DNA from 2 places in the Pseudocolwellia sp. G5-9 genome. Region 2 is predicted to be linked to the other one. Evidence: predicted binding sites of a transcription regulator. Region 2 holds the regulator's gene; the other holds the start of a gene.
The links. Region 2 encodes sigma-54, which starts transcription at its own class of promoters, with help from an activator protein. Its sites were predicted from a motif close to GTTGGCACGNNNNTNGNNT; they were not measured.
Positions count from the first base shown of each region.

Region 1: a site for sigma-54 is predicted at 1,766-1,784, ahead of fliE (flagellar hook-basal body complex protein FliE). Genes of this name have one in related genera too.

Region 1 is NZ_CM147893.1:2,150,953-2,158,606, reverse strand. Features, by position in the region: gene AC0L5Q_RS09270 (sensor histidine kinase) at 1-302, shown strand, start outside; gene AC0L5Q_RS09265 (sigma-54-dependent transcriptional regulator) at 289-1,632, shown strand; gene fliE (flagellar hook-basal body complex protein FliE) at 1,836-2,177, shown strand; gene fliF (flagellar basal-body MS-ring/collar protein FliF) at 2,251-3,972, shown strand; gene fliG (flagellar motor switch protein FliG) at 3,965-5,023, shown strand; gene fliH (flagellar assembly protein FliH) at 5,023-5,799, shown strand; gene fliI (flagellar protein export ATPase FliI) at 5,829-7,184, shown strand; gene fliJ (flagellar export protein FliJ) at 7,242-7,654, shown strand, end outside.
Region 2 is NZ_CM147893.1:2,748,306-2,755,959, reverse strand. Features, by position in the region: gene mgtE (magnesium transporter) at 104-1,462, opposite strand; gene AC0L5Q_RS11905 (HPr family phosphocarrier protein) at 1,751-2,026, opposite strand; gene rapZ (RNase adapter RapZ) at 2,053-2,907, opposite strand; gene ptsN (PTS IIA-like nitrogen regulatory protein PtsN) at 2,935-3,390, opposite strand; gene hpf (ribosome hibernation promoting factor) at 3,420-3,707, opposite strand; gene rpoN (RNA polymerase factor sigma-54) at 3,741-5,183, opposite strand; gene lptB (LPS export ABC transporter ATP-binding protein) at 5,261-5,992, opposite strand; gene lptA (lipopolysaccharide transport periplasmic protein LptA) at 5,996-6,535, opposite strand; gene lptC (LPS export ABC transporter periplasmic protein LptC) at 6,501-7,067, opposite strand; gene kdsC (3-deoxy-manno-octulosonate-8-phosphatase KdsC) at 7,064-7,609, opposite strand; gene AC0L5Q_RS11860 (KpsF/GutQ family sugar-phosphate isomerase) at 7,610-7,654, opposite strand, start outside.

The sequences.
Region 1 (7,654 bases), 600 kb from region 2:
AAGGTATAGATAAAGAATTAGCAGATAAAATATTTGAACCCTTTTACACATCACGCTCTCAAGGCACGGGTTTAGGTTTAGCTGTTGTTAAATCTGTAGTTAATGCGCACCAAGGCGACGTTAAACTATTGAGTCAAGCGGGAGAGGGAGCACATTTTTGTATTCACATCCCTTTACTCGAAACAACATTTAATCCGTCAGCTAATAACGATTCAACGCCAACGAGTGCAGCCTCGAACGAATATTCATCAGTAGCGAACTTTCATGCCTCACCTATGGAGAATGCTAATGAAAACAAGTAAAATTTTAGTTGTTGAAGACGACGCAGGTTTAAGAGAAGCTTTAGTTGATACATTACTACTCGCGGGATTTCAGTGTATAGAAGCTGAATCTGGTGAAGCAGCATTATTATTACTAAAAAATCATAAAGTTGATTTAGTGGTAAGTGATGTACAAATGGGAGGGATGTCTGGTTTATCTCTTCTTAAAAGTATCAAAAATAATCTTCCTCAAATGCCTGTATTAATTATGACAGCCTATGGCACTATTGATGATGCTGTACAAGCAATGAAAGATGGTGCTAGTAATTATATGGCAAAGCCTTTTTCACCCGAAGTGCTATTGAATATGGTGAATCAATACGTACCTCTTGAAATAACTAATATGTTTGAACCTGTGGTCGCTGATCCTAAAAGTATTGAATTACTATCTCTTGCGAAAAAAGTTGCGGCAACCGAAGCGTCAGTTATGGTGCTAGGACCTAGTGGTTCAGGCAAAGAAGTACTTGCTCAGTATGTTCATTACAATTCAGATCGTGCAGAAGCGCCTTTTGTGGCTATAAATTGCGCCGCTATTCCTGAAAATATGTTAGAAGCTACCTTATTTGGTTACGAAAAAGGCGCATTTACGGGAGCTATTCAAGCATCTCCGGGGAAATTTGAACAAGCTCAGGGTGGTACAATACTACTAGACGAAATTACCGAAATGGATTTAGGCTTACAAGCTAAAATTTTACGTGTTTTACAAGAGCGAGAAGTTGAGCGATTAGGTGGCCGTAAAACCATTAAATTAGATGTAAGAGTGATTGCAACCAGTAACCGAGATCTACAACAAGCCGTAGCTGAAGGTGTATTTAGAGAAGATTTATATTATCGATTAAATGTATTTCCTCTTACTTGGAAAGCTCTTGCGCAAAGACGAGATGATATTTTACCTCTAGCAAAACATTTAGTTGAACGTATTGTGCAAAAAAATTCAGACATGATCCCAGAATTTACCACAGCAGCTCGTAGTAAATTAATTGCCTATGATTGGCCAGGTAATGTAAGAGAGCTCGATAATGTTATTCAAAGAGCACTTATTTTATATAGTAATAATGTGATTGATGCGAGCGACTTACTTATTGAACAATTTGAAACAACAACGCTCCCAAGTACAAATGAAACTCAAACGCTTTCTGAAGACAAACTCGGTAACGAGTTAAAAATTCAAGAACATCAAATTATTTTAGATACCTTAAACGCATGCCAAGGTAGCCGTAAAAATGTAGCTGAACGTTTGGGTATAAGCCCGAGAACTTTACGCTATAAAATAGCCAGAATGCGAGATTCAGGTATTCAAATACCTGCTTAAGTTTCTTAAAGCCCAGTCTAACAATGCTGGGCTTTTTGTTATATATAAGCATAATCTATATTCCTTCTAATTAAGTCACTTTCAAGCTTTTGATTTTAAAGTTTTTATTTTAATCTCTTATACGTTCGCTTACCTTGGCATCATGATTGCTTTATCCATAATAACAATATAAACATCAAGAAATTGACACAAGCGAGATTGCTATGGATATCAAATCAAATTCCTTATTTGCACAAATGCAAAGCATGTCTTTAGAGGCAATGAACCATAATACGCAAGCCGTTTCATCTGATAATGCAATACCGTCAGTAAATAAGTCAGGTAGCGATTTTGGAAGTTTATTAAAAGACGCCGTTAATACTGTTAACGATCTTCAACAAACCGCAGGGGCCCAGCGTCAAGCTTTTGAATTAGGTGACTCTAGCGTAACGCTTGCGCAAACCATGATTTCTGCATCTAAAGCAAGTGTGGCATTTGATGCAACGGTTCAAGTACGTAATAAATTTGTAGAAGCTTATAAAGAAATTATGAATATGCCTGTTTAGGTATGACTTTTTGTTTGTAACTTTCCAAAATTCTCGGAGAAATTAAGTGTCTGATACAGTTGATAATACAGGTATGGTCGTAACTGACGACGGTTCAGATAGCATATCTGAAGAACAAAAGTCAGGTTTCTCATCTGCTCTTGGCAATGTAGATGTGCTAAGACAATTAACCCTAATTATGGCATTAGCTATTTGTTTAGTTATCGCTATATTTGTGATCATGTGGGCGAACCAAGCTGAATATCGAGTGATCACTAAGCTTCCTACCGAACAACTTATTAAAACAATGGATTTTCTTGATGCGAATAAAGTCGATTACCTTCAAGAAAACAACACTATTTCAGTACCTACAGACGAATATCAAAATGTTAAAATGTTACTTGCTCGTGAAGGTTTAACCTACGAGAAAAAAGAAGGTAACGAAATTATTATGCAAGACATGGGCTTTGGTGTAAGCCAACGTCTTGAAAGTGAACGACTTAAACATTCTCGTGAACAACAACTAGCTCGAACCATTGAAGAGCTACAAACTATTGCAAGAGCTAAAGTTTTATTAGCTATTCCAAAAGATAATATTTTCGCAAAACGCGTAAAGTCTCCTTCCGCAACTGTGGTACTTACCTTACAAAAAGGCCGCCAATTATCGGAAGAAAAAGTTGATGCTGTAGTCGATATTGTCGCTTCAGCTGTTCAAGGCATGCAACCCAACAAAGTAACTGTTACTGATCAAAATGGTCGTTTATTAAATTCAGGTTCACAAAGTTCGCTTTCATCTCGTTCACGTAAAGAATTTGAAATAGAACAAAAACGTGAATCAGAATATATGGAAAAAATAGATTCAATCCTTATTCCTGTTGTGGGTTTAGGTAATTACACAGCGCAAGTTGATGTAACGATGGACTTTACCAATACCGAAGAAACTCAACGCCGTTATAATTCTGATTTACCTGCTTTACGTAGTGAAATGAAAGTTGAAGATAAAACTATAGGTGGCATGTTAGGCGGTATACCGGGTGCACTATCAAACCAGCCACCATTAGATTCAGATATTCCTGAAAATGCGACAGGCGGCGAGCAAAAAAGAGCAATGCCAAGCCGTAATCATTTAGAATCAACGAAAAACTATGAATTAGATGAAGCTATCAGCCATACTAAACAACAAACGGGTGTTATTCGTCGTGTGAGTGTTTCGGTAGCGTTAGATTATTTAACCTCAACCGCGCCTGCTACACCAGCACCTGAAGGTGCCGATGGCGAAGAAGCTGCTACTACGGCTCCTGTTGTGTCTTATGTACCAAGAGCTGAAGCTGAAATAGCAAATATTCGTCGCTTATTACAAGGTAGTGTGGGTTTTGACTTACAGCGAGGCGACGTATTAGAAGTTATTTCGTTACCGTTTTCTCGCGAAGCTGCAATTGTTGAAAAAGAAGTGCCTATTTATCTTCAACCTTGGTTTATGAAAACCTTGAAATTGGTTCTTGGCGCATTGGTTATTATCGTATTAATAATGGCTGTAGTTCGTCCAATGTTGAAACGTTTAATTTATCCAGACCAAACACCAGACGATTACGGTGACAAATCACTTGATAGTCATATTGATTTAGGTGATGAAACTATGGATATGTTAACCACGGAATTTGATGCTGGCGCTGTAGGTTTTGCGCCAGACGGAAGCTTGCAGCTACCAGATTTACATCGTGATGAAGACATATTAAAAGCTGTTCGGGCTCTTGTAGCAAATGAACCTGAATTATCCTCTCAAGTAGTTAAAAGTTGGTTAAGCGAAGATGAGTGATGAAAATCAAGGGCTAGCACCTATGGCTAGCGCCCCTGCGGGGTTTGATGTTGACAAATTAGACGGCACAGAAAAAGCAGCTATTTTGCTACTGAGCTTGTCTGAAGAAGATGCTGCGCAAATTTTAAAACACTTAGAGCCCAAGCAAGTTCAGCAAGTAGGTACTAGCATGGCTGCCATGCAAGACTTTACACAACAAAAAATTACCGCAGTACATAAGCTGTTTATTAACGAAATTCAAAACTTTAGTACCATAGGTTTCCAAAGTGAAGAGTTTGTACGTAAAGCATTAACAGCGGCATTGGGTGAAGACAAAGCGGGCAATTTAATTGACCAAATTGTTATGGGCGGCGGCGCTAAAGGTTTAGATTCATTAAAATGGATGGACTCTAAACAAGTAGCCAACATTATTCGTAATGAGCATCCACAAATTCAAACCATCGTATTATCTTATTTAGAGCCGGATCAATCGGCTGAAATATTAAGTCAATTTGCTGACAAAGTTCGTTTAGATTTAACCATGCGTATTGCTAATTTAGAAGAAGTGCAACCAGCTGCATTACAAGAATTAAACGAAATTATGGAAAAACAGTTTGCCGGACAAGCAGGGGCACAATCGGCGAAAATGGGTGGCTTAAAAGCTGCGGCCGATATTATGAACTATTTAGATACCAATATCGAAGGCGCGTTAATGGACGCAATTCGCGAACACGACGAAGAAATGAGTCAACAAATTCAAGATCTTATGTTTGTATTTGAAAACCTTGCAGATGTTGATGATAGAGGTATTCAAGCGATCCTACGTGATGTTCAGCAAGATGCATTAATGAAAGCCATTAAAGGCGCCGACGATGCTCTTAAAGAAAAAATTATGGCTAACATGTCTAAACGTGCTGCTGAAATGATGGCGGATGATCTAGAAGCCATGGGACCTGTGCGCATTACAGAAGTAGAAGCCGCACAAAAAGAAATTCTTGCTGTAGCGAGAAAACTGTCTGATGCAGGCGAAATCATGCTGGGTGGTGCAGGCGGTGGAGATGAGTTCTTATAATGAGCCAAAAAATTGTAAAAGGTTCTTCTGAAGTAGAGTCTGATCTTTGGTCTATTCCTAATGTTGAACAAGCACAACAAGTTGACGATGGCAAAACCAATGCTTTAGGTAAAAAGAGTAGTTGGAAATATGAACCACCTGAAGAAACTGAGATTGAAGAGCCGACACCATTAACCGCAGAAGATATTGAAGAAATACGTCAAGCGGCGCACGAAGAGGGCTTTAATCAAGGTAAAGAAGAAGGTTTTGCTAAAGGTTATGATGAAGGGAAAAGTTCAGGCCATGAAGAAGGGCTAAAGACAGGTCATGAAGAAGGTGTTGCAACAGGACTTAGCGAAGGTAAAGAAACCATTGATAACCTAGCGCAAGAATGGCAAACCCTAGTTCAACAACTGCATACACCATTAGCTGATGTTGAAAAAAATGTAGAAGAACAGCTATTACATTTAGTCGTACAACTTACCCAAGCCATTACGCTACAAGAAGCAAAAATTAATCCAGACATTATTACCGCAGCAATAGGCGAAGGGATAAAAATGCTTCCTAGCCAAGAAGCCCAAACACAAATATTAGTTCATCCTGAAGATATAAAAATAGTCGAAGAGCAATTTGGCGCAGACTATATTATTGAACAAGGTTGGAAATTACTTGCGGCACCTCAGCTAGAAAGAGGAAGCTGCCAAATAGAAAACAGCACATCTAATATCGACTTAAGTATTAAGTCCCGCATGAAAGACGTATTGGAATCATTTTTGCAGGATGCATTACATCAGTAAGTAAAAGGTCATAACGTCAAAAAACTATTATGCTTGACTATAACCGCATCACCGAAAGACTTAAAAATTGCGAAACCATGATCCATCCTCACAAAACATCAGTGGCGGGTCGATTAGTGCGTGTTGTGGGTTTAACCTTAGAAGCCGTAGGTGTTAAAGCCCCCGTAGGTAGCCAATGTTTAGTTGAAACATCACAAGGCGATTTAATTGCTGAAGTGGTTGGTTTCGAGCAAGAAAAAACCTATCTCATGCCAGAAGAAAGCCTACAAGGTGTTTTACCTGGCGCACGTGTTGTCCCTTTAGCGACAAAAGCTAAACTACCTTTTTCAATGGAGTTACTTGGCCGTGTTATTGACGGTGTGGGTAAACCTATTGATGGTAAAGGGCCTATTAAAAATCTCGATACCTATCAATACAGTGGTAAACCTATTAATCCCTTATCTCGACGAGCGATAACTGAACCCTTAGATGTTGGTGTTCGATCAATCAATAGCTTTTTAACCGTTGGTACGGGCCAACGTATGGGGCTTTTTGCTGGCTCAGGCGTAGGTAAAAGTGTTCTCTTGGGTATGATGACCAAAGGTACAACAGCTGACGTTATTGTAGTAGGACTTATTGGTGAACGTGGTCGAGAAGTCAAAGAATTTATTGAAGAAATACTGGGGGAAGAAGGGCGGAAACGAGCTGTAGTTGTCGCGGCCCCTGCCGATAACTCGCCATTAATGCGACTAAAAGGTTGTGAAACGGCCGTACAAATTAGTGAGTATTTTCGTGATCAAGGATTGAATGTTTTATTACTTATCGACTCTATTACTCGTTACGCCCAAGCTCAACGTGAAATTGCGCTGGCTGTAGGTGAACCACCGGCAACTAAAGGTTATCCACCTTCAGTATTTTCTAAATTACCACAATTGGTTGAACGAGCAGGTAATGGTGGCGAAGGACAAGGTTCAATTACAGCCTTCTTTACCGTATTAACAGAAGGTGACGATTTACAAGATCCTATTGCTGATGCAGCTCGAGCAATACTCGATGGGCATATTGTACTCTCACGCGATTTAGCTGATTCAGGGCATTACCCTGCGGTAGATATTGAAGCCTCAATTAGTCGTGTAATGCCTATGGTAACAGGCCCAGAACATCAACAACTTGCCCAGCAATTAAAACAAGTTTATTCCTTGTATCAACAAAACAAAGATCTTATTTCTATTGGTGCTTACAGTAAAGGTAGTGATCCGCGTATTGATCAATCTATTACCTTACTGCCGGTTATTAATTTCTTTTTACAGCAAAAAATATCAGAAGTTATTCCATACGAACAAAGCTTAAGTCAGCTACAAGAGATTATATCTGCGGCACAAGCCCATGCTCAGCAAGGCCAATAAACTCATGCGTAATGATGACCTTATTGTGCTATCTCTATTTTTTAAAGGAGGTTTTCTATGCCGATGAAGCAACTAAACACTTTATATAAATACGAGCAAACAAATGAAAATACGGCAGCTAAAAATTTAAGAGAAGCTGAATTTGAATACCAACAAAATTTACAACGTTTAGATAGCGTAAGTGAATATCGACTGGAGTACATGAAACGACTGAACCAGCGTTCGCTTGAGGGAATTGATAGTCATACATTTAGTCACTTCCATGCTTTTATTAAAAAACTAGATAATGCGTCAGAACAAGTTCAAATAGCGTTAAACCAAGCCCAAGCTATGGTGAAAAAGCGTAAACAAGAATGGTTAGCACAAAGACAAAAGGTACAGGCGGTTGAGTTATTAAGAGACAAAAAATTAAAAGTATTAGCTTCAATTGAAAACAAAAGAGAACAAAAAATGTTTGATGAAATAGCCAC
Region 2 (7,654 bases):
TGCGTATCAATAACAATAACTGGTTTATTGGAAGTAAAAACAACGCAGATAGGCGCTTAAATAGCGTTATTGAGTAAAGTAGCTTAACCAAAGTTCAGGTTAACTAAGTTAAAAGTAAGGTCGCTGTGCCTAAAAAGGCAAATATACCTACTACATCTGTTACTGTGGTTAATATTACGCTACCCGCTAAGGCAGGATCAATATTCATACGTTTAAGTAATAATGGTACTGATACGCCAGCTATTCCTGCTGCTGTCATATTCATTAACATAGCAAAGGCGATAACAGCACCTAAAGTAAAGTCTTGTTTCCATATAGCGACAACACTCGCAATGAGTAGCGCCCAAATGAGGCCATTAAGAAAACCAACAGCAAGCTCTTTTAATAATAAGGTTTTAGAGTTACTTTCACCGACATGTCCTAGTGCCATACCGCGTATGACAAGCGTTAATGTTTGATTTCCTGCAACTCCGCCCATACTAGGTACAAGAGAGTTAAGTACGGCTAAAATAGCAAGTTGTTCAAATAATCCTTCAAACATACTGGTAACGGCTACTGCGAGTAACGCCGTGATTAAGTTAACACCTAGCCAGATAGAACGTTGTTGCGTACTTTTTAATACGGGAGCGAAAGTATCGGCTTCGTCATCTAAACCCGCCATACTCATCATAGAGTGCTCAGCTTCTTCACGAATTATATCGATAACGTCATCTATAGTAATACGACCTAGTAAATGTCCGTTATCATCAATAACGGGTGCAGAAAACCAGTCATACCTTTCAAATAATTGAGCAACTTCATTTTCAGGCATGTTAACTGAAATCGCTTCTATGTCTTTGTCGATAAGGGTTGATGTTATAACATCTGGCTTTGCTGTTACTATTGCGGCTAGAGACACTGAACCGATAAATTTATCAGACCTGTCCACCACATAAAAAGAATCGGTAGACTCAGGTAGCTTACCTTTTAAACGTAAATACCTTAATACCACATCTACCGACACATCAGGACGAATGGTAATGGTGTCGGTATTCATAATACCGCCAGCAGTATCCTCCTCGTATGATAATGCTTGCTCCACACGACTTCTGTCTTGAGAGTCCATTGAGTTTAATACGCTTTGATAGGCGCTATCGGGTAATGTTCTTAGTACTTCCGCTAAATCATCTACATCCATGCCCTCAGCAACAGCTGCGAGCTTTTCAGGATGCATACTTTTTAGAATGCCTTTACGAACTTCTTCATTTAGTTCTTCTAGAACATCCCCATGATTGTCGGGATCGATAAGTTGCCATAAAACAGTACGACTTTTAGGAGGAGATGACTCTAAAATTAAAGCTAAGTCATAAGAGGGCATGTTTTGCAGTAACTTTCGAACGTAAACAAACATACCGCTACCGAGTGCGGCATTAACTTCTAGGAGTTTTTGTTGGTTATATTCTTGTTCTGCAATTTCTGGCATAAAACCCTTCATTTAGCTTCTTAGGCGGATTATGTTTACTTCATACTTTGAATTCTACTGAAAAAGAACTCGTAATAATTGATGTTGTGTTATATCAAGTTGAATCATAAATGGCTAAGTGGCCAATTAATTAACTTGGTATCATTTATGAGTAACGCTAAATAGTACACATTATCTGTATTGAGTATGACAATATTTGGGGGTACTTATGACAGTTAGTTTAACTTAACTTAATTGTTTTTTCAGCTTTTTTCTAGTGAATGTTGTGATAGAGAACTTACAACGCGGTTATTCTTCTTCGTCAAATTTGTCAGAAAACAATTGGCAAATACTTTTTATTGCTTCTTCCGCATCAACACCTTCCGTTACAACTGTAACGGTTTTACCTTGGCTACCAGCTAATAGCATTAACCCCATAATACTACTTGCATCAGCAGAGTTATCATCTAAAGAAACAGTTACTGAGGTATTAAATTTTTGACATAACTGTGCCAGTTTTGTTGCCGCGCGGGCATGTAAGCCAAGTTTATTAGTTATAACTAGGGTTTTTTCACATTTTTTCATGGGATAACCTTATATCTACGCCACCCTTAGGTACTTGCTATGGTGATGTCTCTGTGTCGTGATTGAACATCTTCGCGTTCTTTTCTTAAATTATTTGCTAGAAGCTCAGCTATGTAGACTGAACGGTGCTTTCCGCCAGTACAGCCAATAGCAATGGTAACATAACTTCGGTTGTTACGTTCTAAGTGAGGTAACCAGGTCATCATAAAACTATTAATCTGCCATATAAATTTAGTGACTATGGGTTGGCTTGATAAATAGTCTTTTACCGGTTGATCTAATCCTGTATAGGCTTTTAATTCTTTATCCCAAAAGGGATTAGGAAGAAAGCGTGCATCAAACACATAATCAGCATCTTGCGGTACGCCATGCTTAAAACCAAATGATTCAAATACAACCACCATAGAGCCAGACTTTTTACCCAAAATACGCTCTCTTACTAAATCTGCAAGTTGGTGAGGCGATAGTTGGCTGGTATTAATGTATAAACCTGTACGGGTAGATATTGGTTCTAATAATTTTTTTTCCAAGGCGATAGCCTGATCGAGAGCTATATTTTGCTTAATGAGAGGATGTAACCTTCTTGTTTCACTGAATCGTCTAATTAAATCACTGTCATCAGCATCTAGGTATAAAATATTTAAATCAACAGTACTAGGGAGATAGTCTAATATTTCAGAAACATCTTGAGGGTTGTTAGGTAAATTACGTACGTCAATGCTCACTGCGACATTTTCATAATCATTGATAACGGTATGTGTTAGTGCCGGTAGTAAATTAACTGGAATATTGTCGACACAATAATAACCTAGATCTTCTAACACTCTTAATGCGACAGACTTTCCTGAACCAGAACGTCCACTTACTATGATTAACTTCATTGAACTGTTCGTTCCTTTTTATAACGACTAATTTCTATTTTCTTGAATAAGATTATACAAAGCTTCATTGCTTTGGCATTTACGCACTTGTTTTGCTATTTGCTTATCACTGAATAGCTTAGCAATACTCTGCAAAGTGGTTAAATGTTCTTTACAAGCGTCTTCGGGAACGAATAACGCAATAAAAATATCAACAGGCTTGTTGTCGATTGCGTCAAAATCTACAGGTATATCGGTAGTTACAATAATTGCTACAACTGATTTTGCATTAGGTAAACGACCATGAGGAATAGCAATACCGTTGCCTATTCCTGTTGATCCTAGTTTTTCTCTTGCGATTAGGCTTTCGAGTAATTCGTATGCACTATGTTCAACAATTTTATCTGCTGCTATGGTACAAATTTTATCGAGAACGCGCTTTTTGCTAGAGCCAGATACTGCACAAAATGTGCAATCTGGCATTAAGATATCTTGCAAAGTCATAATTACTACTAAAGCCTGTTTTTTATAGGTTAATGGTGGGTTGTTTTGCCTTTGTGTTTTAATATTTGACGATCTAGTTTATCGATTAAAGCGTCAATTGAGGCATACATATCATGGTTTTCTGCTGTAGCATGTACTTCTGTTCCCTTTAAATGAACAGTAGATTCAGCTATTTGATTTGATTTTTCAATGGTTAACACAACATGAACATTATTGATCTGATCAAAATGACGTTCTAATTTTGAAAATTTCGTATTAACGTATTCGCGTAAAGAGTTTGTGATTTCTACATGATGACCAGTTAAATTGATTTGCATAAGTTAAACCCTCTTTTAGTGATATTTGAAAAATTAAATTAAACTTTTTCGTTGGTTTGATGGTGGAATGGACAACGATTCTCTATATTTTGCTACGGTTCGACGAGCCACTTGTATACCTTGCTCGGCGAGTATTTCTGCCATTTTATTATCACTTAATGGTTTGGCAGGAATTTCTGCGGCGACAAGTTTTTTGATAAGCTCTCTGATTGCTGTTGAGGAGCAATCGCCACCATTTTCGGTACTAACATGGCTGGAGAAGAAGTATTTAAGTTCAAATATACCTCTTGGTGTATGCATATATTTTTGTGTTGTTACACGTGAAATAGTAGATTCATGCATTTCAACGGCTTCGGCTATATCGTTTAAAACCATAGGTCGCATAGATTCAGGGCCATGCTCAAAAAAGCCTTGCTGGCGCTGAACAATACAATTAGACACTTTTAATAGTGTATCGTTTGTTGACTTCATGGTACGTGTCATTGCTGCATATTGTTGGTTAACAGACAACTTAGGCGCGGTATCTGGATTTAACTCAACAACCCAACGACCATTTTTCTTTTCAACGGATACGTCAGGAATAACATATTGATCGTCACTTTTAACTACGCTGTCACCAGGACGAGGATCTAATGATTGAATTAAGCGAAGGACTTCACGTAATTGATCTTCTTTTAAGCGTGTTTTACGCATTAACTGACGATAATCTCTACTACCTAGTAGATCGATATAATCTTTAACAACTTGCTTGGCTTCTTTTAACCAAGGCGTTGTTAGTTCAAATTGATTCAGTTGAATCAATAAACAATCAGAGACTGAACGAGCCCCTACACCTACAGGATCAAATACGTTAATTCTTTTTAGTACTGCTTGTATTTCATCGAGTTCAACACCTTCAATGCCAACACAGTCTAAAATATCTTCACAGGAAACGGTTAAATATCCAGATTCATCTATGGCTTCAATAATCGCTATTGCAATGGTTTTGTCTGTGTCACTAAAAGGTGTTAATTCCATTTGCCATAAAAGGTGATCTTGCAGCGAGTCTTTAGTTTCGCCTTGGTAGGTATAATCTTCAGAAGGAGAGCTAATGCTACCTGTGTTTGATACGCCAGCACTGTAGCTTTCGTCCCACGTAGTATCCATGTTTAACTCTTCAGGAATATCTGTGTTTCCCATGGCTTCTGTGGTTGTCATTTCATCTATAGTTGGGGAAGAGTCTTCAGTGCCGTCTGTTTTTTTTGAATCTATTTCTTTTGTCGCATTTGCGGAAAATGCATCTTCTAAATTATTGACTGATTCATCTTGGGTATTAGAAGGACTTTCATCAACTTCTAGCAAAGGATTACTCTCCAATGCCTCTTGAATTTCTTGTTGTAAATCCAACGTAGAGAGTTGCAACAGCTTGATGGCTTGTTGTAACTGCGGTGTCATCGTTAGATGTTGTCCGATACGGAGTTGTAAAGAAGGGCGCATCTACGTATTTTTTATCCTATTCATTAATAATACAAAACGATAAAACAATATAAATATTGTTGACTGCTTATAGATAACTATAGCGTAAATTGTTCACCAAGGTATACATCTCTTACATGCTGATTGGAAAGTATTTCTTCAGAGGTCCCTTCAGCGATCAGTTCACCATGACTTACAATATACGCATGCTCGCAAACATCGAGTGTTTCTCGAACATTATGGTCTGTAATTAATATACCTATACCACGTTGCTTTAAGTGAATAATAATTTTTTTTATGTCGCCAACAGAAATAGGATCTACGCCGGCAAACGGTTCATCTAATAATATAAATTTTGGGTCTGCGGCAAGTGCTCTGGCTATTTCGACTCTGCGGCGTTCACCACCAGATAAGCTCATACCTAAATTATCTTTAATATGACCAATATTAAATTCTTCCAATAAGTGCTCTAATCTTTCTTCTCGTTCGATTTCATTAAGGCCTTTTTGAGTTTGTAAGATGGCCATAATGTTATCGTATACACTTAGCTTTCTAAAAATTGAAGCTTCTTGTGGCAGATATCCAATACCTTTTCTAGCGCGTTCGTGCATAGGTAATAAGGTGACGTCTTCATCGTTAAGAACAATAGAGCCTTCATCGTTAGGAACAAGGCCGACTATCATATAAAAAGAAGTGGTTTTTCCTGCACCATTAGGCCCTAGTAAACCTACGATTTGACCAGCGTTGACCTTTAACCCTACATTTTTTACAACCTTACGACCTTTGTAAGATTTAGCTAAACCTTTTGCGATTAACGTTGAGGTAGTCATGACTTATTGAATGTCCTGAGATAAAGTGGGTTTTGTTTTTTCTTTGGGCTGAATAACTGTTTTTACTTTATCGTTTTTATTACTTTCAGCATTTACGTATTCTGTTTCTGAGTTATAGGTAATTTTACTACCGCTTACTTCGCTACCATCTTGTTTCAGTAACGCTTGCCCAGATATGGTTACGGTATTTAAAGACGGTTCATATCTGATTTCATTAGCTTGAAGATTAATAGGTTTACCGTCTTCTAATGTTTGTTCAAAGGTTGCAGGCTTACCTTTTGCTATATAGGTTTTTTCACCTGTTGTTGTGTCTGTAAGTACTTGCACTAAATCAGCTTTGATGATCAATGTACCTTGTTTAATAACAACATTATCGATGTAGCTGAATATTTTGTTTTTAAGATCAGCTGACTGACGGCTGGCGTCAATACTTAGCTCTTGATTTAAATCAATTTTTTTAGCTAAAGCACTCGTGCTTGCTAATGACGATAGTAAAAGCAGTAGTAAGCTACTTTTTAATTTTTTTGAAAATAGTTTGCACATGTTCGGTTAGTGTCATCTGTTTGGTGTTAATATCAACAATTAGCCCAGAGCCATACATAGTAAAGCCATTACCTAAAACGACGATAGCTTGTTCTGAACTAATAATATTTGTATTTAAATCTAATTCTATTGATTTACCATGAATTTCTTGTATCAAGCTATCAGGATCAGTAGCTTCTATTTTTACTCGGTTTTTTAAGCTTACACGGTTGTTCTTAAACAGTGTGCCTTCTTTTGAACTGACTTTCCATGGAACATTTTTATTTTCTGGATATATCGTTAAGCTTGGAAACTCAAAGTGTGTAACTTCTATATCTGAATAGTGCTCCATTCTTTGAGCATCAATTATATGGCTTAGCCCGCCTTTATTATTAAATGTGTTACTTTTTAACGATTCGGCAATAAAATCAGGTGTTAATTCAGTAGCAACATTTTCAGTTATTTGTTCTTTGGATTGCAACCACTCAACTAAGCCGTATGCAATACCAGCTAATAATAAAGCAAAAAAAGCTAAGCTATATAGCCGAGTCATATACTAGCGCCAGTTGCATGTTCAAGTGTCCCTTGAGTTTGCATAATTAAATCGCACACTTCTCGTACTGCACCAAAACCACCTTTGGTATAGGTGGTGTAATGAGCAAGTTGTAATATTTGAGGATGAGCATCATTTACGGCAATACTTAAGCCAACATAAGCCATACATTCATAGTCAGGCATGTCATCACCAATATAAGCGACTTGTTCAGGCGCACAATTCATTTGGGTTAATATTTCTTTTAATGCGGGTAATTTATTTTCTTGGCCCTGAATAATATATTTTACATTGAGAGCCGTCATTCTTGTTTGTACAATATTTGATTGTCGGCCAGTAATTACTGCAACATCAACTCCGCTTGCACCTAATGCTTTTATGCCATAACCGTCTTTGGTATGGAAAGCTTTTAGCTCTTCGCCATTATTTCCTAAATATATTCGTCCATCTGAAAATACCCCGTCGATATCACAAATAAAAAGTTTTATTTGTTTGGCTTTGTCTAGAATGATTTGTTCGACATGTCCGTAAAGTGTGTTCATTTATATGATCCCCGATTTCAGAAGGTCGTGCATATTCATCGCACC